Regions from separate parts of the Amycolatopsis sp. cmx-4-83 genome, predicted to be linked through region 2. Evidence: riboswitches for the same ligand, from Rfam matches in the RefSeq annotation. Region 2 holds a riboswitch; the other holds the start of a gene.
The links. A riboswitch is a leader RNA that binds a small molecule or an ion and turns the genes downstream of it on or off. The one in region 2 is predicted to bind glycine.

Region 1: it holds a riboswitch for glycine, as region 2 does, so the genes downstream of both, gcvP (aminomethyl-transferring glycine dehydrogenase) here and gcvP (aminomethyl-transferring glycine dehydrogenase) in region 2, are expected to answer to the same signal.

What each region holds. Positions count from the first base shown of each region.
Region 1 is NZ_JAEBEF010000010.1:91,023-106,151, reverse strand. It holds gene ACLJQM_RS30065 (glutamine synthetase family protein) at 1-904, shown strand, start outside; gene ACLJQM_RS30060 (gamma-glutamyl-gamma-aminobutyrate hydrolase family protein) at 885-1,595, shown strand; gene ACLJQM_RS30055 (aldehyde dehydrogenase family protein) at 1,592-2,956, shown strand; gene ACLJQM_RS30050 (3-oxoacyl-ACP reductase) at 2,956-3,723, shown strand; gene ACLJQM_RS30045 (hypothetical protein) at 3,720-3,926, opposite strand; gene ACLJQM_RS30040 (helix-turn-helix domain-containing protein) at 3,999-5,291, shown strand; glycine riboswitch at 5,491-5,589, shown strand; gene gcvP (aminomethyl-transferring glycine dehydrogenase) at 5,629-8,460, shown strand; gene gcvT (glycine cleavage system aminomethyltransferase GcvT) at 8,464-9,555, shown strand; gene gcvH (glycine cleavage system protein GcvH) at 9,569-9,946, shown strand; gene glyA (serine hydroxymethyltransferase) at 9,946-11,220, shown strand; gene lipA (lipoyl synthase) at 11,217-12,218, shown strand; gene ACLJQM_RS30010 (L-serine ammonia-lyase) at 12,233-13,600, shown strand; gene ACLJQM_RS30005 (hypothetical protein) at 13,676-13,906, opposite strand; gene ACLJQM_RS30000 (FadR/GntR family transcriptional regulator) at 14,012-14,737, shown strand; gene ACLJQM_RS29995 (NADP-dependent oxidoreductase) at 14,839-15,129, opposite strand, start outside.
Region 2 is NZ_JAEBEF010000017.1:51,277-66,405, reverse strand. It holds gene ACLJQM_RS41160 (MerR family transcriptional regulator) at 1-227, shown strand, start outside; gene ACLJQM_RS41155 (bifunctional nuclease family protein) at 453-926, shown strand; gene ACLJQM_RS41150 (MerR family transcriptional regulator) at 968-1,363, shown strand; gene trxA (thioredoxin) at 1,375-1,719, shown strand; gene ACLJQM_RS41140 (TetR/AcrR family transcriptional regulator) at 1,700-2,332, opposite strand; gene ACLJQM_RS41135 (MerR family transcriptional regulator) at 2,611-3,189, shown strand; glycine riboswitch at 3,232-3,330, shown strand; gene gcvP (aminomethyl-transferring glycine dehydrogenase) at 3,502-6,378, shown strand; gene ACLJQM_RS41125 (response regulator transcription factor) at 6,413-7,156, opposite strand; gene ACLJQM_RS41120 (hypothetical protein) at 7,225-7,893, opposite strand; gene ACLJQM_RS41115 (NAD-dependent epimerase/dehydratase family protein) at 8,023-8,970, shown strand; gene ACLJQM_RS41110 (glycosyltransferase family 2 protein) at 8,967-11,141, shown strand; gene ACLJQM_RS41105 (GtrA family protein) at 11,071-11,568, opposite strand; gene ACLJQM_RS41100 (NAD-dependent epimerase/dehydratase family protein) at 11,708-12,862, shown strand; gene ACLJQM_RS41095 (nuclear transport factor 2 family protein) at 12,910-13,272, opposite strand; gene ACLJQM_RS41090 (helix-turn-helix domain-containing protein) at 13,645-14,454, shown strand; gene ACLJQM_RS41085 (aldo/keto reductase) at 14,498-15,129, shown strand, end outside.

The DNA of each region.
Region 1 (15,129 bases), on a different contig from region 2:
CACCTACGAAGCCGCCTGGGACAAGCACTACCACGGCCTCAAGCCCGCCAACCAGTACAACGTCGACTACTCGATGCTCGGCACCGCCCGCCTGGAGCCGCTGCTGCGCCGCATCCGCAACGACATGGCCGGCGCCGGGCTCTACCCGGAGTCCGCCAAGGGCGAGTGCAACCCCGGCCAGCAGGAGATCGCCTTCCGCTTCACCGACGCGCTCGCCACCTGCGACAACCACAGCGTCTACAAGAACGGCGCCAAGGAGATCGCCGCGCAGGAGGGCAAGAGCCTCACGTTCATGGCGAAGTACAACGAGCGCGAGGGCAACTCCTGTCACATCCACATCAGCCTGCGCTCGACCGAGGGCCGGGCGGTGCTCGCGGGCGACAGCGAGCACGGCTTCTCGAAGCTGATGGAGCAGTTCCTCGCCGGCCAGCTCGCCGCGCTGCACGAGCTGACGTACTTCCTCGCGCCGAACATCAACTCCTACAAGCGGTTCGTGCCCGGCAGCTTCGCGCCGACCGCGATCGCTTGGGGCACCGACAACCGGACGTGCGCGCTGCGCGTGGTCGGGCACGGCGAGTCGCTGCGCGTCGAGAACCGCGTGCCGGGCGGGGACGTCAACCCGTACCTGGCCGTCGCCGCGCTGATCGCCGCCGGCCTGCACGGCATCGAGAACGAGCTCGAGCTGGAAGAACCGTTCACCGGCAACGCCTACCACTCCGGCCGGGACACGGTGCCGACCACGCTGCCCGAGGCGGCCGCGGCCCTGGCCGGCAGCGAGATCGCCCGCAGCGCGTTCGGCGAAGACGTCGTCGAGCACTACCTGAACGCGGCGAAGATCGAGGTGGACGCCTACAACGCCGCCGTCACCGACTGGGAGCTCGTCCGTGGCTTCGAACGACTCTAGGCCGGTCATCGGCCTCACCAGCTACCTGGAACCCGCGAAGTTCGGAGTCTGGGAGACCGAAGCCGCGCTGCTGCACCGGGTCTACGTCGACTGCGTCGTCGCGGCCGGCGGCATCCCGGTGCTGCTGCCGCCGGTGTCCGGCGCGCACGACCGGCTCGTGTCCACTGTGGACGGGCTGGTGCTGACCGGCGGCGCCGACGTCGAGCCGGCGCGCTACGGCCAGGAGCCGCACCCCACCACCTACACCCGGCCGAACCGGGACGCCTTCGAGTTCGGCCTGTTCGCGGCCGCGCGGAAGGCCGGGAAGCCGGTGCTCGGCGTGTGCCGCGGCCTGCAGGTGATGAGCGTCGCCCTCGGGGGATCGCTGGTCCAGCACCTGCCGGACGCGCGGGGGACCACCGAGCACCAGCCCGCGCCCGCGACGTTCGGCCGGGGCACCGTCACCCTCGCCGAGGGGAGCCGGGCGGCGGCGATCCTGGGGTCGGAGACCAAGACGTTGTGCTACCACCACCAGGCGATCGACCGGCTCGGCGCCGGCCTCGAACCGGTCGGCTGGGCCGCCGACGGCACGATCGAGGCCGCCGAGATCCCGGGCGAATTCGCGCTGGGCGTGCAGTGGCACCCCGAGCAGGACAGCGACGACGTCCGGCTGTTCGCCGCGCTCGTCGACGCGACCGAGGAGAACCGATGAGCACCTTCGACGTCCTGAACCCCGCCACCGAGGAGGTGGTGCGGACCATCCCGCTGACCAGCGCGGAGGAGACCGACGCGGCGATCGCCCGCGCGCAGGCGGCGTTCCCGGCCTGGCGCGACGTCACCCCCGGCGACCGCGCGCGGCTGCTGCGCCGCTTCGCCGGCGCCGTCGAGGGCGACCTCGAGAACCTCGCGCGGCTCGAGGTCGAGAACTCCGGGCACACCATCGGCAACGCGCGCTGGGAAGCGGGCAACGTCCGCGATGTCCTCAACTACTACTCCGCCGCCCCGGAACGCCTGATCGGCAAGCAGATCCCGGTGCCGGGCGGCGTCAACGTCACCTTCCAGGAACCCCTGGGCGTCGTCGGCGTGATCGTGCCGTGGAACTTCCCGATGCCGATCGCGGGCTGGGGTTTCGCGCCCGCGCTCGCCGCCGGCAACACCGTCGTCCTCAAGCCCGCCGAGCTGACGCCGCTCACGGCGATCCGGCTGGGCGAGCTGGCGCGCGAGGCGGGCATCCCCGACGACGTCTTCCAGGTGCTGCCCGGCAAGGGATCCGTGGTCGGGCAGCGGTTCGTGGACCACCCGGGCGTGCGCAAGGTCGTCTTCACCGGCTCCACCGAGGTCGGCAAGCAGATCATGGCCGGCTGCGCGGCCCGGGTGAAGCGCGTGACGCTGGAGCTGGGCGGCAAAAACGCGAACATCGTCTTCGCCGATTCCGACCTGGAGAAGGCCGCCGCGACCGCGCCCTACGGCGTCTTCGACAACGCGGGCCAGGACTGCTGCGCCCGCTCGCTGTTCCTGGTGCAGGCGAGCGCGTACGACCGGTTCATGGAGCTGCTGGAACCCGCTGTGCACGGCGTCGTCGTCGGCGACCCCGGCGACGAGAAGACCGAGATGGGGCCGCTGATCTCGGCCGCGCACCGGGAGAAGGTCGCTTCCTACGTGCCCGGCGACGCGCCGGTCGCCTTCCGCGGCACCGCGCCGTCGGGTGCGGGCTTCTGGTTCCCGCCGACCGTCCTCACCCCGCCCGACCTGCGGCACCCGGCCGCGGCGGAGGAGGTGTTCGGCCCGGTCGTCGCCGTCGTGCCGTTCGCCGAAGAGGCCGACGCGATCCGCATGGCGAACGCCACCGAGTACGGCCTTTCGGGGTCGATCTGGACCCGGGACGCCGGGCGCGCGTTCCGGGTGGCGCGCGGCGTCGAAGCCGGCAACCTCTCGGTCAACTCGCACTCTTCGGTGCGCTACTGGACGCCGTTCGGCGGGTTCAAGCAGTCCGGCCTCGGCCGTGAGCTGGGCCCCGACGCCGCGGCGGCGTTCACCGAAACCAAGAACGTCTTTCTCAGCACGGAGGAGTAATGGTCCAGCGATTCGAAGGCCGCGTGGCGGTCATCACCGGCGGCGCGAGCGGCATCGGGCTGGCTTCGGCCCGCCGCCTGGCGAGCGAAGGGGCGAAGGTCGTCATCGCGGACCTGACCCCGGCCGTCGGCAAGGCGGTCGCCGACGAGATCGGCGGCGCGTTCATCCAGGCCGACGTCACCGACGCCGAGCAGGTCGAGAACCTGTTCCACAGCACGGTCGAGCAGTTCGGCTCGGTCGACGTCGCGTTCAACAACGCCGGGATTTCGCCGCCCGAGGACGACTCCATCCTGACCACCGGCATCGAGGCGTGGGAACGCGTGCAGCGCGTCAACCTGACGTCGGTGTACCTGTGCTGCAAGGCCGTCCTGCCGCACATGCAGCGCCAGGGCCGCGGTTCCATCGTCAACACCGCGTCGTTCGTCGCGGTGATGGGCGCGGCGACGTCGCAGATCTCCTACACCGCGTCCAAGGGCGGGGTGCTCGCGATGAGCCGCGAGCTGGGCATCCAGTTCGCGCGGGAGAACATCCGCGTCAACGCGCTGTGCCCGGGGCCGGTGAACACCCCGCTGCTCAAGGAGCTGTTCGCGAAGGACCCGGAACGCGCGGCACGGCGGCTGGTGCACGTCCCGGTCGGCCGGTTCGCCGAGCCGGAGGAGATCGCGGCGGCGGTGGCGTTCCTCGCCAGCGACGACGCCAGCTTCATCACGGCGTCGCAGTTCCTGGTCGACGGCGGCATCTCCGGCGCGTACGTCACCCCGCTCTAACGGCGCGTCTTCGCCCCGGGTTTCCGCACGCCGTACACCTCCCGCAGGTACTTCCAGGCCGCGTTGAGGGTCTTGCGCTCTTCGGAGATCTGGCGTTCGCGCCGCCGCAGGATGCGGGTGGCGATCTCGGCGGCGAGGAACGCCCCGGCGGCGAAGGTCAGCGTGCCGACGATCAGGACGAGGGCGATCACGGTGGTGGTCATGGTGACCAGCGTCGAGCCGGCGTGGGCGATTCGTCCCCGCGCAAAGCTAGCGGGTTTCGTTAGCTTTGTGAGGTGACGCACTGGCGCGCCGACGAGTGGGCGGAAGCGGTCCGGGCCGGGATCCGCTCCCGGGGCCTCTCCCTGGACGAGGCCGCCAGGCGCATCGGCGTTCCGACGTCGACCCTGCGCAGCTGGATCGAGCACCGGCACGCGCCGAAGGTCACCGTCTTCGACCACTGGGCGCAGCTCGCCGAGGTGACCGGGCTCGGGGAGGCCGAGCTGCTGCGCGTCGCCGGGGTGCTGCCCGACTCGCTCGCTTCGCCGGTGCACGTCGCCCAAGCCGCGAAGGCGCTGCGGGAAGGCATCGACCAGGCCGGGCAGTTCCTCCGGCAGGCCACCGCGCTCGTCTACTCCTCGCCCGGCACGCAGGTGGCCAACCTCATCGCCGCGTCGCCGATCGACTGGGAGATGCGGATCCGCTCGGCCACCCGCGGCGACGAGGTCCGCGTCACCTACCACCACTACGTCGGGGTCGTGCCGCCGCGGGACTTCCCGCACGACGACGCCGAGGCTCGCCGGATCCTCGAGCACGAGGTCCTCGGCGAGCTGTGGCGGCCGCTCGGACTCTACTGGCGGGTCGCCGAGGTGCACGACTGGCACGAGCCGCCGCGGCTGGTCATCCAGGTGCCGGAGCAGGAGGCGACGCGCCCGCCCGTGCCGTCGCCGGTCGTCGCGGCGCCACCGGTCGTGGTGCTGTCGCCGATCTGGGGGTACGGCGAGCTGCTGGCGTCGCTGGTGGCCGACGGGCTCGGGTTCGGCAACGTCGACTTCCGCTACTTCGGCCTCCCGGACGCGATGGCCGACCGCGTCCGCACCACCGCCCGCGAGCTGGCCGGGCCCGCGCCGCGGCTGGTGCACTCGGTGCCGCCGATCATGCTGCTGCACGGCCTGGCCGTGCCCGACCTGACCGGCCGTCTCCCGGTGGTGGTCCGCTACGGGCCTCGCATGCGCGCGCGGGCGGCGCGGATCTACCGGTCGGCGCTGCTCGAAGCCGGCTTCGACGACCCCCTCGACGGCGCCCGGGCGATCGAGGAGGCGATCGCGGTCCCGCCCGGCTGCCCGTACTACGAGGTGACGCTGGCCGACGAGGACGTCTTCGACGGCGACCGCCCGTCCCTGGACCGGCTCAACGACTCGGTGGCCTGGCACGCCGAGCAGATCGTGGAGCAGGTCCTGCTGGGTGCGGGCCACCCGCCGGTCCCGCTCGGCGGGCCGTTGAAGCGGCTGGTCCTGCCCTCGGGCCGGGTCCGCCGCCCGCCCGCGCTCGCCGGCGGGGTCGCGCGCCGGGTCGACGGCGAGCCCTGACCCGCTGGTCGACGTGGGGTCGAGGATCACTGTGGCGTTGGCCGGGTTGTGTAGACGCCCGCCGGAACCGCCGGGTACCGTAACCGCCACAACTGCAGATCGGGCCGTTGAGCCGAGGCGGGAGAGCCCTCACGAAGTCGGTGGGGCACCGAAGGAGCAAACTCCCCGGAATCTCTCAGGTACCTGCTACCGCTTCGCGCGAGGCCACTCTGGAAAGCAGGCGCACCCGCGCCTCACCCAAGGTGAAAGCCGCTTCACACGCGGTGAAACTCTCAGGTGCCATGACAGAGGGGGAGTTCCCAGCGCACCGTTGTGTGCCCGGCCCGAGGAGCTCCCGATCACCTCCACGCAGTTCGACGCCCGCCACATCGGCCCGTCCGAGGCCGAGCGCGCGAAAATGCTGGCCGAATGCGGCTACAGCAGCCTGGACGCCCTCGTCGGCGCCGCCGTCCCGAGCGCGATCCGCGCGACGAAGGAACTCAGCCTCCCGCCCGCCGCGTCCGAAGAGGAAGCCACCGCGGAGCTGCGCGCGCTCGCCGCGCGCAACCGGCCGATGACGCAGATGATCGGCCTCGGCTACTCCGACACCGTCACCCCCGGCGTGATCCGCCGCAACGTCCTCGAGAACCCCGCCTGGTACACCGCGTACACGCCCTACCAGCCGGAAATCTCGCAGGGCCGGCTCGAAGCCCTCCTCAACTTCCAGACCATGGTCGCCGACCTGACCGGCCTGGCCACCGCGAACGCGTCCCTGCTGGACGAGTCGACCGCCGTCGCCGAGGCCGTCACGCTGATGCGCCGCGCGTCCAAGTCGAAGTCCAACAAAGTCGTCCTGGACGCCGAGTGCCTGCCGCAGACCATCGCCGTCGTGCGCACCCGGGTCGAGGCGCTGGGCATCGAGGTCGAGGTCCGCGACCTGCTCACCGGCCTGCCGGACGAGTTCTTCGGCGTCGTCGCCCAGTACCCCGGCGCGTCCGGCGTGCTGCGCGGCCGCGGCTTCTACCACGCGATTTCCGAGTCGGCGAAGGCCGCGGGCGCGCTGTTCACCGTCGCCGCCGACCTGCTCGCCCTGACGCTGGTCACCGCACCCGGCGAGTTCGGCGCCGACGTCGCCGCCGGTTCGACGCAGCGCTTCGGCGTCCCGCTCGGCTACGGCGGCCCGCACGCCGGGTACATGTCCGTGCGTGCCGGCCTCGAGCGCTCGCTGCCCGGGCGGCTGGTCGGCGTCTCGGTCGACGCCGACGGCAACTCCGCCTACCGCCTCGCGCTGCAGACCCGTGAGCAGCACATCCGCCGCGAGAAGGCGACGTCCAACATCTGCACCGCGCAGGTCCTCCCGGCCGTGCTGGCCGCGATGTACGCGGTCTACCACGGCCCGGACGGCCTGAAGAAGATCGCCCGGCGCGTCCACGGCCTCGCCGCGGGCTTCGCCGCAGCCCTCCGCAAGACCGGCGTCGAGGTCGTCCACGAGTCCTTCTTCGACACCGTCGTCGCGCACGTCCCCGGCCAGGCCGCCGAGGTCCACGCGGCCGCCCGTGAAGCCGGCATCAACCTCGGGCACGTCGACGCCGACCACGTCCGCGTCGCCTTCGACGAGGTCAGCACCCCCGCGATCGCGGCGCAGGTCCTGAAGGCGTTCGGCGTCGAAGGCGACCTCGAAGACGGCGTCGCGCTCCCGAACGGCCTGGCCCGCGAGAGCGGCTTCATGGGCCACGAGGTCTTCGGCACCCACCGCTCCGAGACGGCGATGCTGCGCTACCTGCGCAAGCTGTCCGATCTGGACTACGCGCTCGACCGCGGCATGATCCCGCTCGGCTCCTGCACGATGAAGCTCAACGCCACCACCGAGATGGAGCCGATCAGCTGGCGCGAGTTCGCCGGCATCCACCCGTTAGCGCCGGCCGAAGACGCCGAGGGCTACCACACGCTCGTGGGGCAGCTCGCGGAGTGGCTGGCCGAGGTCACCGGCTACGACAAGGTGTCCCTGCAGCCCAACGCGGGCAGCCAGGGCGAGCTGGCCGGGCTCCTCGCGATCCGCGCGTACCACCGCGCGAACGGCGACGACGCCCGTGACGTCTGCCTGATCCCGTCGTCCGCGCACGGCACCAATGCGGCTTCCGCGGTGCTCGCCGGGATGCGCGTGGTCGTCGTGAAGTGCACCGACGAGGGCAACGTCGACCTGGCCGACCTGCGGGCCAAGGTGGACGCCCACCAGGACACGCTCGCCGCGATCATGGTCACCTACCCGTCCACGCACGGCGTCTACGAGCACGACATCGACGAGCTGGCCAAGATCGTCCACGACGGCGGCGGCCAGGTGTACGTGGACGGCGCGAACCTCAACGCCCTGCTGGGCCTGGCCAAGCCGGGCGAGTTCGGCGGCGACGTCTCGCACCTGAACCTGCACAAGACCTTCTGCATCCCGCACGGCGGTGGCGGCCCCGGCGTCGGCCCGGTCGCGGTGCGCGCGCACCTCGCGCCGTACCTGCCGAACCACCCGCTGCTGGACCAGGCCGGTCCCGAGACCGGCGTCGGCCCGATCAGCGGCGCGCCCTACGGCTCGGCGTCGATCCTGCCGATCTCCTGGGCCTACGTCCGGATGATGGGCGCGCCCGGCCTGACCGCCGCGACGAAGGTCGCCGTGCTGGCCGCGAACTACGTCGCTTCGCGCCTGGCCCCGCACTACCCGGTGCTCTACACGGGCCAGGACGGTCTGGTCGCGCACGAGTGCATCCTCGACCTGCGCCAGATCACCAAGGAAACCGGCGTGACGGTCGACGACGTCGCGAAGCGGCTCATCGACTACGGCTTCCACGCGCCGACCATGTCGTTCCCGGTCGCCGGCACGCTGATGGTCGAGCCGACCGAGTCCGAGGACCTCGGCGAGATCGACCGGTTCATCGCCGCGATGATCGCCATCCGCGCGGAGATCGACGAGGTCGCCGCCGGTCGCTGGAGCGCCGAGGAGTCGCCGCTGCGGGGCGCCCCGCACACCGCCGAGACGCTGGTGGGGGAGTGGGACAAGGCGTACGACCGCGAGCTGGCCGTGTACCCGGCCGGGGTGTCGCGCAAGAACAAGTACTGGCCCCCGGTGCGTCGCATCGACGGCGCCCGCGGCGACCGTAACCTCGTGTGCTCCTGCCCGCCCCTCAACACTTACGAAGGCTGATCCGTGTCACGCGAAACTTCCCTGCACGGAGTCCACAAGGGACTCGGTGCGCTGTTCACCGACTTCGCCGGCTGGTCCATGCCGGTCCGCTACGCCAGCGAGCTGGCCGAGCACAAGGCCGTCCGCGAGGCGGCCGGCCTGTTCGACCTCTCGCACATGGCCGAAATCCACGTCACCGGGGCGCAGGCCGCCGACGTCCTGGACTTCGCGCTGGTCGGCAACCTGACCGGCGTCAAGCCCGGCCGGGCGCGGTACACGATGATCTGCGACGCCGACGGCGGCGTGCTCGACGACCTCGTCGTCTACCGCCTCGCCGACGAGCACTACCTGGTCGTCGCCAACGCGGGCAACGCGAAGGTCGTCGCGGACGCCCTCGCCGAGCGGGTCGCGGGCTTCGACGCCGTCGTCGACGACCGGAGCGAGACCACCGCGCTGATCGCCGTCCAGGGCCCGAACGCCGCGGCGATCCTCGGCTCGGTGACCGACGCCGACCTGGCCGCGCTCAAGTACTACGCCAGCGTCCCGGCGGTCGTGAAGGGCCACGACGTCCTGCTCGCCCGCACCGGCTACACCGGCGAAGACGGCTTCGAGCTGTTCGTGAACGCCGACGAGGCCCCGGCGGTCTGGCGGATCCTGACCGAGGCGGGCGAGGGCCACGGCCTGGTCCCGGCCGGCCTGGCCTGCCGCGACACGCTGCGGCTGGAAGCCGGGATGCCGTTGTACGGCAACGAACTCACCCTCGACCAGAGCCCGTTCGAAGCCGGGCTCGGCCGCGTCGTCAAGTTCGAGAAGCCGGGCGACTTCGTCGGCCGCGCGGCGCTGGAGGAACGGTCCAAGCAGGACGTCCCGCGCGTGCGCGTCGGGCTCAAGGGCGCCGGTCGCCGCGCCCCGCGGCACGGCTACAAGCTCCTGGCCGACGGCAAGGAGATCGGCGAGGTCACCAGCGGCGCGCTGTCGCCGACGCTGGGTCACCCCATCGCCATGGCGTACGTCGATCGGGCGTACACCGAGCCCGGCACCGAGCTCTCCGTCGACATCCGGGGCAGGATCGAGCCCGTCGAGGTCGTCGCCCTTCCCTTCTACTCCCGCGCGTAAAGGACTCCCAGCTGTGAGCATCCCCGAAAACCTGAAGTACACCAAGGAACACGAGTGGCTGTCCGTCGAAGACGGCGTCGCCACCGTGGGCATCACCGCCTTCGCCGCCGAGTCACTCGGTGACATCGTGTTCGTCCAGCTGCCGGACGCCGGCTCGGCGATCACCGCCGGCGAGGTGTTCGGCGAGGTCGAGTCGACCAAGTCGGTCAGCGAGCTGTACGCGCCCGTCTCCGGCGAGGTCGTCGAGGTGAACGGCACCACAGCCGACACCCCCGAGGTCATCAACTCCGACCCGTACACGGAAGGCTGGCTGCTGAAGGTGCGTCTGACCGGGGACGTGCCGGACCTGCTCGACGCCGCCGCGTACGCCGCGCTCACCCAGGAGAACTGATGACGACGTTCGACCAGCACCTGTCCGAAGTCGACCCCGAGGTCGCCGCGGCCGTCGCCGACGAACTGACCCGCCAGCAGTCCACCCTGGAAATGATCGCGTCGGAGAACTTCGCCCCGGTGGGCGTGCTCGAGGCGCAGGGGTCGGTGCTGACCAACAAGTACGCCGAGGGCTACCCCGGCCGCCGCTACTACGGCGGCTGCGAGCACGTCGACGTCGTCGAGCAGCTCGCCATCGACCGCGCGAAGGCCCTGTTCGGCGCCGAGCACGCCAACGTCCAGCCGCACTCGGGCGCGCAGGCCAACGCGGCCGCGATGTTCGCCGTGCTCAAGCCGGGCGACACGATCCTCGGCCTCGACCTGGCGCACGGCGGGCACCTGACGCACGGGATGAAGATCAACTTCTCGGGCAAGCTCTACAACGTCGTCGCCTACCACGTCGACAAAGAGACCGGCATCGTCGACCTCGCCGAGATCGAGCGCCTGGCCGTCGAGCACAAGCCGAAGCTGATCATCGCCGGCTGGTCCGCCTACCCGCGTCAGCTCGACTTCGCCGAGTTCCGCCGGATCGCGGACCTGGTCGAGGCCAAGCTGATGGTCGACATGGCGCACTTCGCCGGGCTGGTCGCGGCCGGGCTGCACCCGTCGCCGGTGCCGCACGCCGACATCGTCACCACGACCACGCACAAGACCCTGGGCGGCCCGCGCGGCGGCCTGATCCTGTCGCGGCAGGAGCTGGCGAAGAAGATCAACTCGGCGGTGTTCCCCGGCCAGCAGGGCGGGCCCCTCGAGCACGTCATCGCGGCCAAGGCCGTCGCGCTGAAGATCGCCGCGAGCGAGGAGTTCAAGGAGCGCCAGCAGCGCACCCTGGAAGGCTCGCGGATCCTGGCATCGCGGCTGTCGCAGGCGGACTGCGCCGACGCGGGGGTGCGCGTGCTGACCGGCGGCACCGACGTCCACCTGGTGCTGGTCGACCTCGTCCAGTCCACCCTGGACGGTCAGCAGGCCGAGGACCGGCTGCACGAGGTCGGCATCACGGTCAACCGCAACGCCGTCCCGTTCGACCCGCGCCCGCCGATGATCACCTCCGGTCTGCGCATCGGCACGCCGGCGCTCGCCACCCGCGGGTTCCAGGCCGAGGACTTCACCGAGGTCGCCGACGTCATCGCCGAGGCGCTGAAGCCGGACTTCGACGACGCCCTGCGCTCGAAGCTGCGCGACCGCGTCGAGGCGCTGGCCGCGAAGCACCCGTTGTACGCGGACCTGTCCCGGTGAGCGCGCTGCCCGAGGGCCGGAAGCTGCTGCGTCTCGAGGTACGCAACAGTGAGACGCCGATCGAGAAGAAGCCGCCGTGGATCAAGACGCGGGTGCGGATGGGGCCGGAGTTCACCGAACTCAAGGGCCTGGTGCGCCGTGAGGGTCTGCACACGGTGTGCGAAGAGGCTGGTTGTCCCAACATTTACGAGTGCTGGGAAGACCGGGAGGCCACGTTCCTGATCGGTGGCGATCAGTGCACGCGCCGCTGTGACTTCTGTCAGATCGACACGGGTAAGCCTGCCGAGCTGGACCGGACTGAGCCGCGGAAGGTCGCCGAATCCGTGCAGGCCATGGGCTTGCGGTACTCGACGGTCACCGGTGTCGCCCGTGATGACCTTGAGGACGGCGGCGCGTGGCTGTACGCGGAGACCGTGCGCCAGATTCACGCGTTGAACCCGGGTACGGGGGTCGAGTTGCTGATCCCGGACTTCAACGCGGATCCGGCGCAGCTGGCTGAGGTGTTCGGGTCGCGGCCTGAGGTGTTGGCGCACAACGTGGAGACGGTTCCGCGGATCTTCAAGCGGATCCGTCCGGGCTTCCGCTATGCGCGTTCGCTCGAGGTCATCACGAAGGCGCGTGAGGCGGGTTTGGTGACGAAGTCGAACCTGATCCTGGGCATGGGTGAGACGCCGGATGAGGTGGCTCCGGCGATGCAGGACCTGGTCGATGCGGGGTGCGAGATCCTGACGATCACGCAGTACCTGCGTCCGTCGCCGCGGCACCACCCGGTGGACCGGTGGGTCAAGCCCGAAGAGTTCGTCGAGCACTCGAAGGCTGCCGAGGCGATGGGCTTCGCGGGCGTGATGGCGGGACCGCTGGTGCGCTCGTCCTACCGCGCGGGACGGCTCTACGCGCAGACCAAGGGTTACCGTGGGGAGGAGCTGCCGTCGAACCTGCAGCACCTCGCCGACCAGGGCCCGGCCGCGCAAGAAGCCAGCTCTCTGCTGGCGCGATAGGAAGGGGCGGATCAATGGCGATCAGCGTCTTCGACCTGTTTTCCATCGGCATCGGCCCGTCGAGCTCCCACACCGTCGGGCCGATGCGGGCGGCACTGACCTTTGTGGACGGACTCGGTGACGACCTCGCGCGGACTTCCCGCGTGCAGGCCGAGCTGTTCGGCTCGCTCGGCGCGACCGGCTTCGGCCACGGCAGCGACAAAGCCGTCCTGCTCGGGCTTTCCGGTGAGCGTCCCGAAGAGATCGACACCGACACCGTGCCGGGCAAGATCGCGGAGATCCGCGAGTCCGGGCGGCTGAAAGTCGGCGGCACGCACGAGATCGCGTTCGACGAGGACAACGACCTCACCATGCACCGCCGCAAGTCGTTGCCCGCGCACCCGAACGGCATGGTCTTCCGCGCGTTCGACGCCGCCGGTGAGCTGCTGCGCGAGCGGACGTACTACTCGGTCGGCGGCGGATTCGTGCGCGACGAGTCCTACGAGACCGACGCGGTGTTCGTCGAGGACTCGACGCCGGTGCCGTACCCGTTCCGCACGGGCGCGGACCTGCTCGGGCACTGCGCGGAAACCGGGCTGCCGATCAGCGAGGTCATGCTGGCGAACGAGCTGGCCTGGCGCTCGCGCGAAGAGGTGCGCGACGGGCTCCTGGACATCTGGGCCGTCATGGCCGAGTGCGTCCGCAACGGCTGCACGCACGAAGGCGTCCTCCCGGGCGGCCTGAAGGTACCGCGGCGCGCGAAGGCGTTGCACGAGAAGCTCCTGGCCGAGGACGGCCTGGACGACCCGCTGTACGCGATGGACTGGGTGAGCCTGTACGCCTTGGCGGTCAACGAGGAGAACGCCGCGGGCGGCCGCGTGGTGACGGCCCCGACCAACGGCGCGGCGGGGATCATCCCGGCGGTGCTGCACTACTACCAGCGCTTCATCCGCCACTCGACCGACGACGGCATCGTCAAGTTCATGCTCACGGCGGGCGCGATCGGCTCGATCCTCAAGCAGACGGGCTCGATCTCGGGCGCCGAAGTCGGCTGCCAGGGCGAAGTCGGCTCGGCGTCGGCGATGGCCGCGGCGGGCCTGACGGAGGTCCTCGGCGGCTCACCGGCCCAGGTGGAGAACGCGGCGGAGATCGGGGTGGAGCACCACCTCGGGCTCACTTGTGATCCGGTCGGCGGCCTGGTCCAGATCCCGTGCATCGAGCGCAACGCGGTGGGCGCGTCGAAGGCGATCCACGCGGCCCGCATGGCGATGCGCGGCGACGGCAGCCACGTGGTGACGCTGGACAAGGCGATCAAGACGATGCGCGAGACGGGCGCGGACATGAGCGTCAAGTACAAGGAAACCGCCCGCGGCGGCCTGGCGGTGAACGTCATCGAGTGCTGACCTGAGGTCCGCACTTTCACGTGAAAGTGCGGACCTGGGGTGACACGCACTTTCACGTGAAAGTGCCGCTTCGGCTCAGCGCGGCTCGTCTTCCGGCTCGACCGCCAGCCGCAGGCCGACTTCGACCAGGGTCCAGCCGAACTGCTGTCTTTTCGTGCCCGTGTGGCGTTTCGGCGTCGCGCGCCCGGGTGGGCGGTTGCGCACGCCGTGGCGCAACTCGTTCTCCCGTTCGTGGACCAAGTCCTCGGCCATCAGGAAGTGCACCGGATCGCCCCCTGCGTCGATGTGCGGTGTCGGTCGCTCCATCGTCGCTCACCGTGGCCGTCTCGATCCACCGGTTTTCCGCGCCGCGAACACCGGCGCGGGAACGCAGGGTGACCGCGGCCGGCGTGCGGCGCCTAGACTCGCGGGATGGAGTCGACGTCGGTGGCGAATGCCGGTGAAGCGCTGTTCCGGCCGGTTCGCACGGGCAACGCCTTCGAGGAGACGGTCGAGCGGCTGCTGCAGGCCATCCGGCTCGGCGTGGTCGGCGCGGGGGAGCGGCTGCCGTCGGAACGGGAGCTCGCCGAGCGGCTCGGGGTCAGCCGCGTGACGTTGCGGGAAGCCATCCGGGCGCTCTCCGACGCCGGTTACGTGGAGTCACGCCGAGGTCGGTACGGCGGCACGTTCGTGAACGAGAGCCTCCCCGCACCTTCCGAGAAGTCACCCAGCGGCAAGGTCGACGCCGTCGGGCTGGAGGACGCGTTGAGCCTCCGGTACGTCCTCGAAACCGGCGCCGCCGAGATGGCCGCGGCGCGGTCGCTGAGCCCCGCCGACCGGCAGCACCTCACCGGCACGCTCGCCGAGGCCGCGGGCGCGGACCTCGAGGACTACCGGCGCAAGGATTCCCGCCTGCACCTGGCGATCGCCGAGGTCACCGCATCCGGCTCCCTGACCACGGCGATGGCCGACGCCCGCACCCGCGTCAACCAGCTGCTCGACCGGATCCCCTTGCTGCCGCCCAACCTCGAGCACTCGAACGCCCAGCACGAGGCCATCGTCGACGCGATCCTCGCCGGCGACGCCCCCGCCGCCCGCCAGGCGATGGCGGAGCACATCGAAGGCACGGCGTCCCTCCTCCGCGCCTTCCTCTCCTGACGCTCGGACCATTGTCAGCTCGGGTAGCGCTCAGGCGGGGCGGCGACCACTTTGCCGCGCACTCGGCGGCGGGGTGCGCGGGTCGTTGGCTCGGATAGCGCTCAGGCCGGGACGACGACGACCTTGCCGTGCACCGCGCCCTCGGCCGCCCGTGCGTGCAACGCCGGCAGCTCGGCCAGCGGCACCCGCTCGGCCACGTCGACGCGCAGCTCGCCCTGGTCGACCAGGGCCACCAGCTTCGCCAGCTGATCGGCGTCGCTGCGGACGAACAGGTCGATGCCGCGCACGCCGCGTTCCTCGTCGGACGGCGCCGGCATCCACACCGTCGTGTTCACCAGCGCGCCGCCCGGCCGGATCAGGGTGACCAGCGCGGCCAGCTCCGCCGGGTCGAC
Region 2 (15,129 bases):
GGGCGATGACCGAATTCGGTATCGAGCCGAGACACCTGCGTGCCTTTCGCGCCGCGGCCGACCGCGAGGTCGGGTTGCTGGAGCAGATCGTGACCCCGGTGTACCGGCATCGTGACCCGGAGGCCAAATCGAGGGCCGACGAAGTGGTGCGCGAGCTGGCGGCACTGTCCGTGACGCTGCACACGCTCCTCGTCAAGGCCGGAATCCGTGGCGTCGCCGGGTGTTGATCACCATCGAGACCGCAACGGGGGAGTGAGATCCTCTTTGCGGTCCCATGTCAATGACTGAATGTTCGGCACCGCATGCCGTACCGTGAAGGCACGGGTTTGCGGCAGGCGAACCGAGAGAGTCCGGACAGCGAGCACAGCGCGCGGATGACGGGTAGCGTCGACAGTGGCGGCGCGAAGCCGTTCCACCGCTGAAGCCCGTGCACGAGAGGGAGGCGAAATCCGATGAGCGAGATGCGCGTCGTCGGGGTGCGGGTCGAGCTGCCCGCGAATCAGCCGATCTTGTTGCTGCGGGAAACCGAGGGCGAACGGTACCTGCCGATCTGGATCGGCTCGGTCGAAGCCACCGCCATCGCCTTGGAGCAGCAGGGAGTCCGCCCGGCCCGCCCGCTCACGCATGACCTGCTGAAAGAGGTCATCGGGGCGCTCGGCCGGGAACTCGAGCAGGTCGTCATCACCGACCTCAAGGAAGGCACGTTCTTCGCGGAACTGGTCTTCGACGGCGACATCCGGGTGTCCGCCCGGCCGAGCGACTCGGTCGCGCTGGCCCTGCGGATCGGGGTCCCCATCCACGCCGTGGACTCGGTGCTGGAAGAGGCCGGCCTGATCATCCCGGACGAGCAGGAGGACGAGGTCGAGAAGTTCCGCGAGTTCCTCGACTCCGTGTCGCCGGAAGACTTCCGCGGAGCGGACACCTGAGTACTTGCCTTGACGCGGACGTCAACGTCTAGCGTCGGGGTATGCGGATCGGAGAGCTTGCGCAGCGCACGGGTGTCACCACCCGTGCGCTGCGTTTTTACGAGCACCAGGGCCTCCTCGCGGCCCGTCGTTCGGCGAACGGCTACCGCGAATACGACGAGGACGACCTCCAGCTGGTCAAGGAGATCCAGACCCTGCAGACGGTCGGGCTGACCCTGGAGGAGACCCGGCCGTTCGTCGAGTGCCTGCGCAGCGGCCACGAAACCGGTGACTCCTGCGCGAATTCGATCGAGGTCTACCGCCGCAAGCTCGAAGAAGCCGACGCGCTCCTGGCCCGCCTCGGCGGCATCCGCGGCGAACTGGCCGCGAAGCTCGCCGGCGCGCTCGCCCGGCAAGCGCCCGACCCGTGTGTCGTGCCCGAATCCCCGCGCCCGTGAAGGAGACCGCCGTGTCCGAAGACGCCACCGTCAGTGCTGTCACCGATGCGACCTTCGCCGAGGTCCTCGGCAGCGACGTTCCCGTGCTCGTCGAGTTCTGGGCCACCTGGTGCGGCCCGTGCCGGATGGTCGGCCCGGTGCTGGCGCAGCTGGCCACCGAGCGGGCCGGCGGACTCGTCGTCCGCAAGATCAACGCGGACGAGAACCCCGAGACGACCCGCTCCTACCAGGTCATGTCGCTGCCGACCATGATGCTGTTCCGGAACGGCGAGCCGGTCGAGACGATCGTCGGCGCGTTCCCGAAGGCCCGCATCGAGGAGCGGCTCGACCGCGTGCTCAAGGCGCCGTCGCTTTGACGAAGGTGTCGGCCACCTCGCGGCCGTACTTCTCCAGGTCCAGTGCCGGGTCGGCGGCGTAGGCCGCGGCGACGCCGTCGATGGCCTGCGCGATCGACATCGCCATCACCTCGGGCGTGAACTCGCCGAACGCGCCTTCGGCCTGGCCCTGCTTGAGCTGGCGGGCCAGGCCGTGCACGCGCAGGTCGTCGACCAGCACCTTCGTCATCACCCAGCCGTCGACGTCGTCGGTGTTGGCGGCCAGCTCGGTCAGCACCCGGACGCATTCCGGGTACGTGCGCAGGAACGCGATCGACGTCTCGATGTGCGCCCGCAGGTAGCCGGGCCGGTCGGCGGGGTCGAGCCCGCCGCCGGTGCGCTCCTTCAGGTAGCCGTTCCTGGTCTCGACGACCGTGCTGAGCACGGCCTGCATCAGGCCGGCCTTGTTCGTGAAGTGGTAGGAGATCAGCCGGGTGCTGCTGAGCCCGGCCCGCTCCTTGATCTTGGCGAACGTGGTCCGGCGGTACCCGAGGTCGGCGAGGACGCCGATGGTCGCGCCGATGATCTGCGCGCGGCGCGCGGCCTCGGTGGGGCTGAGCCCCATCTCGGCCATGATGTCGGTGCTTACTTGCATGAGTAAAAAGTTACTCGGCTGAGTAAAACACGTCAAGGAGTTTGAACCGCCGCGTACGGGGTACGGCGAACGGCTCAAAGGCTCATCCGACCGTTGAGGCTTGCCGCGCGTCGCGTTGACCGGTGTTCTCCTGACGCTTACCGTCGAGAGAGGTAAATCGCCACGATGTGATTCACGGTCTGGGGCCGGATCGTGGCGGTTGATCTCCGGTGGGTCCCGCTCCTGGGACTCCCCGGCTGTCATTCGCCGGCCGTCCGGTCGGGCGAGGGGAGGCTTGCGTGGTCGAGGCTGGTTCCGAGAAGCAGCCTGTTGGGGTCGCGGGTGGCGAGCAGGGTGAGCTGTTCCCCGACGACTCGCTGCCGGACGAGCTGGTGGGTTACCGCGGCCCGGCCGCGTGCCAGATCGCCGGGATCACCTACCGCCAGCTCGACTACTGGGCCCGGACGAAGCTGGTCGCACCCAGCATCCGCACGGCGCACGGCTCCGGCTCGCAGCGGCTGTACTCGTTCAAGGACATCCTGGTCCTCAAGGTCGTCAAGCGGCTGCTGGACACCGGGGTCTCGCTCCAGAACATCCGGGTCGCCGTCGACCACCTGCGCCTGCGCGGGGTCCGCGACCTGGCCAAGGTGACCCTGTTCTCCGACGGCACCACGGTCTACGAATGCACCTCGCCGGAGGAGATCGTCGATCTGCTCCAAGGCGGCCAGGGCGTCTTCGGCATCGCGGTCAGCGGCGCGATGCAGGAAATCAGCGGGACGATCCACGAATTCCCGGCCGAGCGCGCGGACGGCGGCGTCGTCGAGACGCACGAGCCGGACGAGCTCACCCAGCGCCGCAACGCACGCAAGACCGGTTGATCACCGCTGCGGCGGACGGAGTAAGGTTCTCCCTGCGGTCGACGAATCCGCGCGGGAGAGTCCGAGCCTCATATTGAGCTCGGCGCCGAAGGAGCAAGTCCTCCCCGGAACCTCTCAGGCACCCTGGACCGCGCGGACGAGACGCCTCTGGAAAGCGGGTCGTCAGGACACCACCTGATGGCCCCGCCGACGGTGCAAGCCCGGTTCAACCACGCGGGCGAAACTCTCAGGCGCCCCTCGGGGTACGGACAGAGTGGGGAGGGCCAGGACACCGTCGTCCCGGCCCCGCCCCGCCGTCCCCAGGAGGCCTTCGTGAATCCGTCACTCGCCTCCCTGGAGCAGGGGGTCCCGTTCGCCGAGCGGCACCTCGGGCCTGGTCCGGACCAGCTGCGCACGATCCTCGACGTCATCGGCGTCGCTTCCCTCGGCGAACTCGCCGAACACGCCGTTCCCGAGTCGCTGCGCGCGTCCGCCGAGCCCCTCGAACTGCCGCCGGCGGCCTCCGAAGCCCAGGCGCTGGCCGAACTGCGCGAGCTGGCCGCCCGCAACCGGCCGACCGCCGCGATGATCGGGCTCGGCTACCACGACACCGTGACCCCGCCCGTGATCCGGCGGAACGTCCTCGAGAACCCGGCCTGGTACACCGCCTACACGCCCTACCAGCCGGAGATTTCCCAAGGGCGGCTCGAAGCGCTGCTCAACTTCCAGACCATGATCGCGGACCTGACCGCGCTCCCGGTCGCGAACGCCTCCCTGCTCGACGAAGCCACCGCGGCCGCCGAAGCGATGACGCTCGTGCGCCGGGCCGGCCGGGCGAAGTCGAACCGGTTCGTCGTCGACCAGGACACCCTGCCGCAGACCCTCGCCGTGCTGCGGACGCGAGCCGAGCCGCTGGGGATCGAGCTGGTCGTGGAAGACCTGTCGCAGGGACTCACCGGGCTGGGGCTCGGCGGCGACTTCTTCGGCGTGCTGCTGGCCTACCCCGGTGCGTCGGGGGCCGTGCACGAGCTCGACCTGACCATCGCGGAAGCCAAGAAGCACGGCGCCGCGGTGGTCGTCGCGGCCGACCCCCTCGCCTTGACGCTGCTGCGGCCGCCCGGCGAGCTCGGCGCCGACGTCGCCGTCGGGTCGACGCAGCGCTTCGGCGTCCCGCTCGGCTTCGGCGGCCCGCACGCCGCCTACCTCGCGGTGCGGAAGGGCCTGGAGCGGCAGCTGCCCGGGCGTCTGGTCGGGGTCTCGAAAGACGCCGGCGGCGCACCCGCGTACCGGCTCGCGCTGCAGACACGTGAACAGCACATCCGCCGCGAGAAGGCGACCTCGAACATCTGCACCGCGCAGGTCCTGCTGGCGGTGATGGCGTCGATGTACGCCGTGTACCACGGGCCCGACGGCCTGCGCGCGATCGCGTTGCGGGCCCACCGGATGGCCACCGTGCTCGCCGCCGGCCTGGCCGAAGGCGGCGTCGAGGTCGTGCACGGCGAGTTCTTCGACACCGTGACGGTGGCGGTGCCCGGCCGGGCGGACGCGGTCGTCGCGGCGGCCCGCGACCTCGGCGTCACCCTGCGCCGGATCGACGGCGACCACGTCGGCGTCGCCTGCGACGAAACGACCACCCGGGAGCGGCTTTCGTTCGTGTGGAAGGCGTTCGGCGTCTCGGTGTCCGATGTGGACGGCCTGGACGCGGACACGGCCGACGCGCTCCCGGCCCCGCTGCGGCGCACGAGCGCGTTCCTCACCCACCCGGTGTTCCACGAGCACCGGTCGGAAACGGCGATGCTGCGGTACCTGCGCCGGCTGTCCGATCAGGACTACGCGCTCGACCGCGGCATGATCCCGCTCGGCTCGTGCACGATGAAGCTCAACGCCACCGCGGAGATGGAACCGGTCACCTGGCCGGAGTTCGCCGGGCTGCACCCGTTCGCGCCCGCCGAGGACGCCGCCGGCCTCCTCGAGGTCGTCGCCGACCTGAGTGGCTGGCTCGCGCGGATCACCGGCTACGACGCGGTTTCGCTGCAGCCGAACGCCGGGAGCCAGGGCGAGTTCGCCGGCCTGCTGGCGATCCGCGCCTACCACCGCTCGCGCGGCGAGGACGCGCGAGACGTCTGCCTGATCCCGGCCAGCGCGCACGGCACGAACGCGGCGAGTGCGGTGATGGCGGGCATGCGGGTGGTCGTCGTCCGCTGCGACGACGACGGAAACATCGACCTCGCGCACCTGAAGTCCACTGTGGACGAGCACCGGGGCGACCTGGCGGCCATCATGCTGACCTACCCGTCGACGCACGGGGTGTACGAGGACACCGTCGGCGAGGTGTGCGCGGCGGTGCACGACGCGGGCGGGCAGGTGTACGTCGACGGCGCCAACCTGAACGCGCTGATCGGCGTCGCCCAGTACGGCCGGTTCGGCGCCGACGTTTCGCACCTGAACCTGCACAAGACCTTCTGCATCCCGCACGGCGGCGGTGGTCCCGGCGTCGGCCCGATCGGCGTGCGCGCGCACCTGGCGCCGTTCCTGCCGAACCACCCGCTGCAGCCGGCGGCCGGGCCCGGGTCCGGCGTCGGCCCGGTCAGCGCGGCGCCGTGGGGGAGCGCGTCGATCCTGCCGATTTCGTGGGCCTACGTCCGGATGATGGGTGCCGAGGGCCTGCGCCGGGCGACGCTCGTGGCGGTCGCCAACGCCAACTACATCGCCCGCCGGCTCGGCGAGCACTACCCGGTGCTGTACGCGGGCCGCTCGGGTTTCGTGGCCCACGAATGCATCCTGGACCTGCGGCCGCTGACGAAGGCCACGGGCGTGACCGTGGACGACGTCGCGAAGCGGCTGGCGGACTACGGACTGCACGCGCCGACGATGTCGTTCCCGGTCGCGGGCACGCTGATGGTCGAGCCGACCGAAAGCGAGGACCTGGCCGAGCTGGACCGCTTCTGCGCGGCGATGATCGCGATCCGCGCGGAGATCGACCGCGTGGCGTCGGGGGAGTGGCCGCTGGCGGAGTCCCCGCTGCGGCTGGCCCCGCACACGGCGGGCTGCCTGGCCGGCGACTGGAACCGCCGCTACAGCCGCGAGACGGCGGCGTTCCCGGCGGGCCGGACAGCGGCGAAGATCTGGCCCCCGGTCCGCCGCATCGACGGCGCCGCCGGCGACCGCAACCTGGTCTGCTCCTGCCCGCCCCCGGAAGCCTTCGCCTGAGTGGTCGTGAGTGCGTAACAGTGTTCTGACACTGTTACGCACTCACGACCCCGGCGCCGGACAGGTGGAGCAGCAGCTCGGCGCGGCTGGTGAGGCCGAGCTTGCGGTAGATCTGCTGCAGGTGCTTCTGGACCGTCCGCGGGCTGATGCCGAGCCGCCGGGCGATCTCGCGGTCGGACGCCGCCCGCGCGACCAGCGCGGCCACCTCGTGCTCGCGGGCCGTCAGCTCCGGGGCCGTCCCGGCGACCGGCCGGACCGCCGGCCGCTCGTGGCGGGCGAACGCCTGGGCCAGGTGCGGCGTGAGCAGCTCGACCAGGTCGTGGTCGCGGGCGGAGAACCCGGGCCGCGACCGGCTGAGCGTGAGGACGCGCCCGTGCCGGTCGTCGACCTGGACCACGCACAGCAGCTGGTCGACCGTGCCGCGCGGGCGGTAGAAGTCGGTGTAGAACGGCAGCCCGCGCAGCGTCCGGAGGTCGGCCAGCTCGGTCAGCGCGGCCGCCGTACCCAGCCGCAGCGCTCCCGAGCGGTGGGCCGCGAACCCCGGGTGCTGGTGCGCCAGCGCCCGGAACTCCGCGTGGCGCATCAGGTTGTGTTCCGGCCGGTCGGTCACCGTGCCGGTCAGGCGGCGGGTCGTGTGCTCGGTGCTCGTGCACGAGACGACGTCGCAGCCGACCAGACGGCCCAGTCTCGCCAGGCCCTCGGCCGGCCCCGCCGCCTTCAGCTCGCGCACCACTTCGAGGGCGCGGTGCAGGCACCGCGCCGTCACTTCACTGCTCACCCGGAATCCCCCTCGGCTCGTCCGGTCAAGAAAGACCCGGAAGCGCCGAGGGAGATACGAACCGGGTGTTACCGGGCGATCCGGACGTTCAGCGTGGTGTTCGAACCGGCGCTGACCATCGACTGCGCGATGCTGCTGATCCCGGCCGGCGCGCTGTAGGAGTTGTTGTTGCTGTCGTCCTCGTCGTCGGTGTGGAAGAAGCCCGACGAATCGACCCCGGAGAACACGAGGTAGCCGAAGCCGACGTTCGGGAACGCCGTCGTCGTGGCCACCCCCGGGGCGAACAGGCAGAACCGCAGCAGCGTGTTGCTGTCGCTCACGTTCGGGAAGATGTTGCCCGAGAACGAGTTGTTGTTGCTGTCGTCCTCGTTGTCGAACCGGCGCGAGAACTCCTGGGAGCCGTTCGGGCAGTTCGCGCCCAGCTTGAGCACCGAGTAGGGCCGGAACGAGCCGGACTGCGTGACGCCCCGGAACGCGGCGCCGTCGACCCGGCAGAAGAACAGCTCCGTGTTGCTCGTGCTGCCGACCGCCCCGATGAAGCCGCCGCGCGAGTTGGCGTTGCCCGAGTCCTCGTCGTCCATCCGGATGACGATCGCTTCGGTCCCGGCCGGGCACGACCGGCTCGACGGGATGACGCCGACGTCGGTCGTCGCCGCCTGGGCGGGCGCGGCCGACACGGTGAGGGCTCCCGCGAGCGAGGCCAGGAGCAGTGCCGGAACGGTGAAGAGTCTTTTCATGGCTGGTCTTCCTCCCCATTGCTGTGTGACCGCTCAAGGACACCAAGCCGGCCGGGCGCGCGGCCATACGCACTTCTGCGTACGCGGGTCCACGGCGTGCGCACAGGAACGGGAGGTAGGTTGACCGCCATGGCGAGTGCGCACGGTCCCGATCGGACGTCCGTGGTCGTGACCGGCGGCAGCGGCTTCATCGGCCGGGCCGTCGTGCGCGCCCTCCTCGACCGGGGCGTCCCGGTCACCGTCGTGGACCGGGTGCCGTTCCCCGAGGACCTCGACGGGGTCCGCGTGGTGACCGGCGACCTGCGCGAGGCCGCCGTCCGCGAGGAGGCCGTGACCGCCGGGACCGCGGGGATCGTGCACCTGGCGGCGCTGACGTCGGTGCTGAAGTCGGTCGAGCTGCCCGAAGACACCTTCGCCGACAACGTCCTGGTCACCCAGGAACTGCTCGAACTCGCCCGCCGCCGCGAGGTGCCGAAGTTCCTGCTCGCCTCGACCAACGCGGTGATCGGCAACGTCGGCACCGCGACCATCACCCCGGACCTGCCGCTGCGGCCGCTGACGCCCTACGGCGCCACGAAAGCGGCGTGCGAAATGCTGCTCTCGGGCTACGCCGGCGCGTACGGCATGACGACGTGTGCCTTGCGGTTCACCAACGTCTACGGCCCGGGAATGTCCCACAAGGACAGTTTCGTGCCGCGCATGATGCGGGCCGCGCTCACCGGCGGCAGTGTGAAGGTCTACGGCGACGGCCGCCAGCGCCGCGACCTCGTCCACGTCGACGACGTCGTCCGCGCGATCCTCTCGGCCTTCGACAGCGGCCACACCGGCCGCGCGATCGTCGGCGCGGGGCGCTCGGTGTCGGTGCTCGAGATGGTCGAGGCCGTGCGCGAGGTGACCGGTGCCGAGCTGCCCGTCGAGCACGTCGAGGCGCCGGCGGGGGAGATGCCCGCGGTCGTCGTCGACGTCTCGGCCAGCGCGGAGACCATCGGGTACCGCCCCGAAGTCCCGCTGGTCGACGGCCTCGCCACGGCGTGGAAGTACTTCTCGGGCCTCGACCGTCCGAACGCGACACCGTGACGGCGTTCCCGCGCCGCCACGGGCTGCTTCTCCTGCTCCTCGTCCCGGCGATCGTCCTGCGGGTGCTGACCTGGCTGGCCTACCGGCCCGCGCTGCTGTACATCGATTCGTTCCGCTACCTCGACAACCTGCACGCGCTGCGCGCCGACCAGCTCGACCCGATCGGCTACGACCTGGTGCTGCGCCCGTTGCTGGCCGTCGGCGGCCTGGCGTGGGTCGCGGCGGTCCAGCACGCCGGCGGGATCCTCATCGCGATCGGCGTCTACGCGCTGGTGCTGCGGCTCGGTGGCCGCCCGTGGGTCGCCGCGCTCGCCGCGGCGCCGGTGCTGCTCGACGCGTACCAGCTGCAGATCGAGCAGAACATCATGTCCGAGGTGACGTTCGAGGCGGTGCTCCTCGGGCTCCTGTGGCTCCTGCTCGGCCGGGGCGCGCCGGGCTGGAAGCGCGCCGGCGCCGCGGGCCTGCTGCTCGGGTTCGGCGTGCTGACCCGGCTGATCGGCATCTCGCTGGCCCTGCCGCTGCTGGTCTTCCTGGTCGTCACCGGCGGAGCGTGGCGGCACCGGGCGGGCTGGCGCCGGGCTGGCGTCGCGGTGCTGGGCCTGCTCGTCGTGCTCGTGCCGTACTCGGCGCGCGTGCACGCGGAGACCGGCAAGTGGGGGCTGACCGGGCCGTCGGGCAACATGCTCTACGGCCGCACCGCCGCGGTCGCCGACTGCGCGAACCTCGAGCTTTCGGCGGAACTGAAGGTTTTCTGCCCGGCCGAGCCGCGCGAGACCCGGCTCGTCGACAACTACACGCACGCCGATCTCGACCCGAACTGGCCCGGCCCCCTCCCGCCCGGCGCGGACAAGGCCGCGCTGGCCCGCGAATTCGCGATCGACGTCCTGAAGGAACAGCCCGGCGACGTCGCCGCGGCGATCTTGGACGACTTCGCCAAGAGCTTCGCTTGGAGCCGCGAGCAGGACCCGACCGACGTGCCCCTCGACCGGTGGCAGTTCCAGCTGTCCTACCCGCAGTGGGCCGACCAGTCGCTCATCGACCTGGTCACGCAGCAGAACGACGGCGTCGTGGCGAGTGCCGACCAGCCGCTGGCGAAGGTCCTGCGCGACTACCAGCTGGGCGGCGGGTACGTCTCGGGCGGCGTGCTCGGCCTCGGCGCGCTGCTCGGCCTGCTGACGATCTTCCGGCGCAAGAAGCCCCTGGACCGAGCACGGGCGGGCGCGCTGCTGGCGGCGTCGAGCGGGCTGGTCCTGCTCTTCGCGTCGGCGGTGTTCCAGTTCTCGTGGCGCTACCAGATCCCGGCGCTGGTGCTGTTCCCGGTGGCCGGGGCGCTCGGCTTCACGACGCTGACCTCGGCCAGCCGGAAGCGGCTCGCCGCGTTCCCCGACGACATCGATTCCGGTGCCCTCGGCGACTTCCGGCGCCGCCACCCGGACGCCGGGTTCGCGCCGCTGACCGTCGTCATCGCCGCCTACAACGAGGCCGGCGGGATCGGCGAGGTCCTGGAGAAGATGCCGGACCGGTGCCTCGGGATGCCGGTGGACGTCCTCGTCGTCGTCGACGGCGGGACCGACGACACGGCCGCGATCGCCGAAGCGCACGGCGCGTACGTCTGCGTGGCGCCGCGCAACCGCGGCCAGGGAGCGGCGCTGCGCCTGGGTTACCACCTCGCGGCGGAGCGTGGCGCCGGGTACGTCGTCACGACCGACGCCGACGGGCAGTACGACAACAGCGAGCTGGAAGCGCTGGTCAGCCCGGTCGTCGAAGGCAACGCGGACTTCGTCACCGGGTCGCGGCGGCTCGGGCACGAGGAGGCCGACAGCCGCGTCCGGTGGCTCGGCGTGCGGGTGTTCGCCGTGCTGGCGTCGGTGCTGACCGCGCGGCGGATCACCGACACGTCGTTCGGCTTCCGCGCGATGCGGGCGGAGCTGGCCTGCGCGGTGCCGCTCAACGAGCCGCAGTACCAGTCGTCGGAGCTGATGCTCGGCGTGACCGCGCGCGGCGCCCGCGTGCTGGAGCTGCCGATGAGCATGCGGCTGCGCAAGGCGGGCAAGAGCAAGAAGGGCGGCAGCCTCGTCTACGGCGCGAACTACGCCCGCGTCATGACCGGGACGTGGTGGCGGGGGTACGTGCTGCGCCGCGGCCGAACACGACCCGGTCGAGCAGCGTGAACTTGAGGACGAACACCAGCGCGTAACTGCCGACGTACGCGCCGTCGACGAGCACGACCCACCAGAAGTGCGGCAGGTCCGCCCGCGCGAGCAGCGAACCGGCCAGCGTCGTCAGCCCGATCGAAACGAGCCCGCCGAGACCGATCACGGCCAGGTACGGCAGCAGCTCGCGCCGGACGCGCGGCCGGCCGGTGCGGCCCCACACCCAGCGGCGGGTGACCAGGAAGTTCAGCACCGCCCCGGCGGCCCAAGCCAGCGTGCCGGCGAGCGCGGCGGCCCCGCCGGTGGCGAGGACGGCGAGCAGGACGACCTGGCTGAGCACGGTGGCGGCGACCGACGTCGTGGCCGCCCGGGCCAGCCGGGCCCAGCCGCGGCGGCGCGTCTTCTCCGTTGTGCGGGGCCGCACGCCGTTGGTTACGGTCGTCATGTCCCCATCCTCCCCGCGGGCCGGCCGCCGCGCCGTCCGACCCCCCCTACGCATAGGAGATTCACAGCCGATTGCCAGGTCTTCATCAGCAGGTGGTCGATAGCGTCGGGGGGCGTAAACGAGCAGGAAAGGCGGCACAATGCGGGTGCTGGTTCTCGGCGGTGACGGATATCTGGGCTGGCCGACCGCGTTGCACTTATCGGACAAAGGCCACGAGGTGGCCGTTCTCGACAATTTCGCCCGCCGCGGTTACGACGAAGAACTCGGCGTCGAAAGCCTGGTTCCGATCGAATCGCTGAAGGACCGGATCGCGGCCTGGCACGAAGTCTCCGGACGCGAGATCGCCAGCTACGAAGGTGACCTGCTGGACGCGGAGTTCCTGTTCGGGGCGGTGCGCGAGTTCGCGCCCGACGCGGTCGTGCACTACGCCGAGCAGCGGTCGGCGCCGTATTCCATGATCGACCGCGAACACGCGGCGTACACGCAGCACAACAACGTGATCGGCAACCTGAACCTGCTCTACGCGATCGCGGAGATCGATCCGGCGATCCACCTGGTCAAACTGGGCACGATGGGCGAATACGGCACGCCGAACATCGACATCGAAGAAGGCTGGCTGGACCTCGAGCACAACGGGCGCAAAGACCGCGTGCTGTTCCCGAAACGGCCGGGCTCGTTCTACCACCTGACCAAGGTCCACGATTCGCACAACATCGAATTCACGTGCCGCGCCTGGGGGCTGCGGGCCACGGACCTCAACCAGGGCGTCGTGTACGGGCAGCAGACGCCGCAGACCGCGCTGGACTCCCGGCTGGCCACCCGGTTCGACTACGACGCGGTGTTCGGCACGGTGCTGAACCGGTTCGTCATCCAGGCCGTGCTCGGCCAGCCGCTGACCGTGTACGGCAAGGGCACGCAGACCCGCGGCCTGATCGACATCCGCGACACCGTCGAGTGCATCCGGCTCGCCGTCGAGAACCCGGCCGACGCGGGGGAGTTCCGCGTCTTCAACCAGATGACGGAAAGCCTTTCCGTGGCCGCGATCGCCGAGCTCGTCGCCGACCGGTTCCCCGGCCCGGTGCAGATCGAGCAGCTGGAGAACCCGCGCACCGAGGCGCCGGAGCACTACTACAACGTGAAGCACACCGGGCTGGTCGGGCTGGGGTTGGAGCCGCACCTGCTGTCGGACACGCTGATCGAGTCGATGTTCGACATCGTCGGCGCCAACAAGCACCGGGTGAACCCGGAGAAGCTGCGCCCGACCGTGCGGTGGCGCGGCGCGCTCAAGAGCTAGCGGCGTGCGGGCTCCCCTGCCCGGGAGCCCGCACGCCGTGCGTCGGTTCAGCCCGGCATCTTGTCGAGGAAGCCGTGCACCTTGGCGATCTTCCCCTCCCGGAGTTCGACGACGTCGAACCCGATGGCGACCGGCTCCGCCGCCCCGGGCGTCCCGAGGTACCACTGGAACCGCGCGAGGTCGTGGTGCGCGTCGGGCTCGGCCGGCAGGCTGAAGGCGAGCCCGCCGAACTGCGCCTGCGCCCCGGCGACGAACTGGTCGATCCCGTCGTGCCCGGCGACCGCCCCGAGCGGATCGGTGTAGCCGGCGTCGGCGGTGAAGACGTCGGCGATGAGGGCCCGCCGCTTGTCGCCATCGGTCTCGTTCCAGACGGCGATGTACTGCTCGACGAGGCCACGGACGTCACTCATGGTGGTTCCTTTCGTTGGGGGACAACGGCTTCCGTCGTCCTGCGCTGGACCCACTCTGACGCCGCGGCGGCGGCCCGTCGATTACGCGGCAGGTAATGCGGTGGCCTTCCGTCGCACGTTTCGCGAGACTCGCCGCGTGGAAGAAGATCCGCCGGGTTCGGCCGGGGCGTGACACCCGCCGACCTCATGCGCGCGTGCTACGCCGCGCGCCAAGTGATCGATGCCGAGGCCCCGGCGGGAACCGAGGACCCGGCCGAAGAGGAGGTCTGCGGCCTGATGGACCGGCTCAGCGGCTGTTGCCACTCGTCGTCCCGGCTGCCATTACCCCCGAAGTAATGGCAGCCACCCCGTGATCGCCGTAGCGTCGCTCGCGTGACGACTACGGTGCAGGCGGCCGCGCGGCAGCGGCCGGTGGGCGAGCTGCTGCGGGAATGGCGGGACCGGCGGCGGATCAGCCAGCTCGACCTCGCGATCTCGGCGGACGTCTCCACCCGCCACCTCAGCTTCGTGGAAACCGGCCGGTCCAAGCCGAGCCGGGACATGGTGCTGCGCCTCGGCGAGCACCTCGAAGTCCCGCTGCGCGAACGCAACCGGCTGCTGCTCGCCGCCGGGTACGCGCCCGCCTACACCGAAAACGCCCTGGGGGACCCCGGGATGGACGCCGTCCGCCGGGCCGTCCGGCAGCTGCTCGCCGGGCACGAGCCGTACCCGGCCGCCGTCGTCGACCGGAACTGGGACCTCGTCGACGCCAACGCCAGCATCGCGCTCTTCGTCGCCGGGATCCCGCCCGAGCTGACCACCAACGTGCTGCGCGCGACGCTGCACCCCGACGGCATGGCACCGCACATCCTGAACCTGGGGGAGTGGCGTGCCCACCTGCTCGGCCGGCTGCGGCGCCAGGTCGGCCAGACCGCGGACGCCGGGCTCGCCGAACTCCTGGACGAGCTGCGCGGCTACCCGTGCGACCAGCCGGTGCCCGAGGTGGAGGTCCCTGGACCGGGTGACATCTTCGTGCCGCTGAAGTTCCGCCACGAGGGCACCGACCTCACGTTCTTCAGTACGGTGGCCACGTTCGGCACCCCGCTGGACATCACCGTCGCGGAACTGGTGATCGAGTCGTTCTACCCGGCCGACCCGGCGACGGCGGCGCATCTGCGCGAGCGGGCCGCGTCGGTGGGATGATGGGGAGCACCCGCGCAGCATCCGAAGTGAGGATCACCGGTTGATGGCCGTCCCGCCTTCGCTCGCCCTGTCCGACGGAATCCGCATCCCCCAGCTGCTGTTCGGTGTCGCGGGCCTGTCCGCGGCCGAAACCGGCCGGGCCGTCCGCATCGCCCTCGACACCGGTTACCGCGGTATCGACACCACGCCCGGTACCGAGACGGCGGTCGGCACCGCCCTCGCCACGGCGGACGTGCCCCGCGAAGAACTGTTCGTCAGCGTCAAGGTGCCCGCGCAGGGCTACGACAGCGCCCGCCGCGCCGCCGACGAGGCGCTGGCCGCGTTGCAGCTCGAACAGGTGGACCTGTGCCTGCTGGACGGCACGAAGGGCGCCTTCCCCGACACCTGGCGCGCGCTGAGCCGGCTGCGCGCCGACGGCCGCGTCCGTGCGGTCGGCGTGGCCGGGTTCGGCGTCGCCGAGCTGCGCCGGCTGATCGACGCGACGGGGGCGGTCCCCGCCGTCAACCAGGTCGAGCTGCACCCGTGGCTGCAGCAGCTGCCGCTGCGGGAGTTCCACGCCGAGCGGGGCATCGTGACGGCCGCGGCCAGCCCGGCCGCGAACGCCGGGCTGCTGGCCGACGAGACGGTCACCGCACTCGCGGCGAAGTACGGCAAGACGCCGGCCCAGATCGTGCT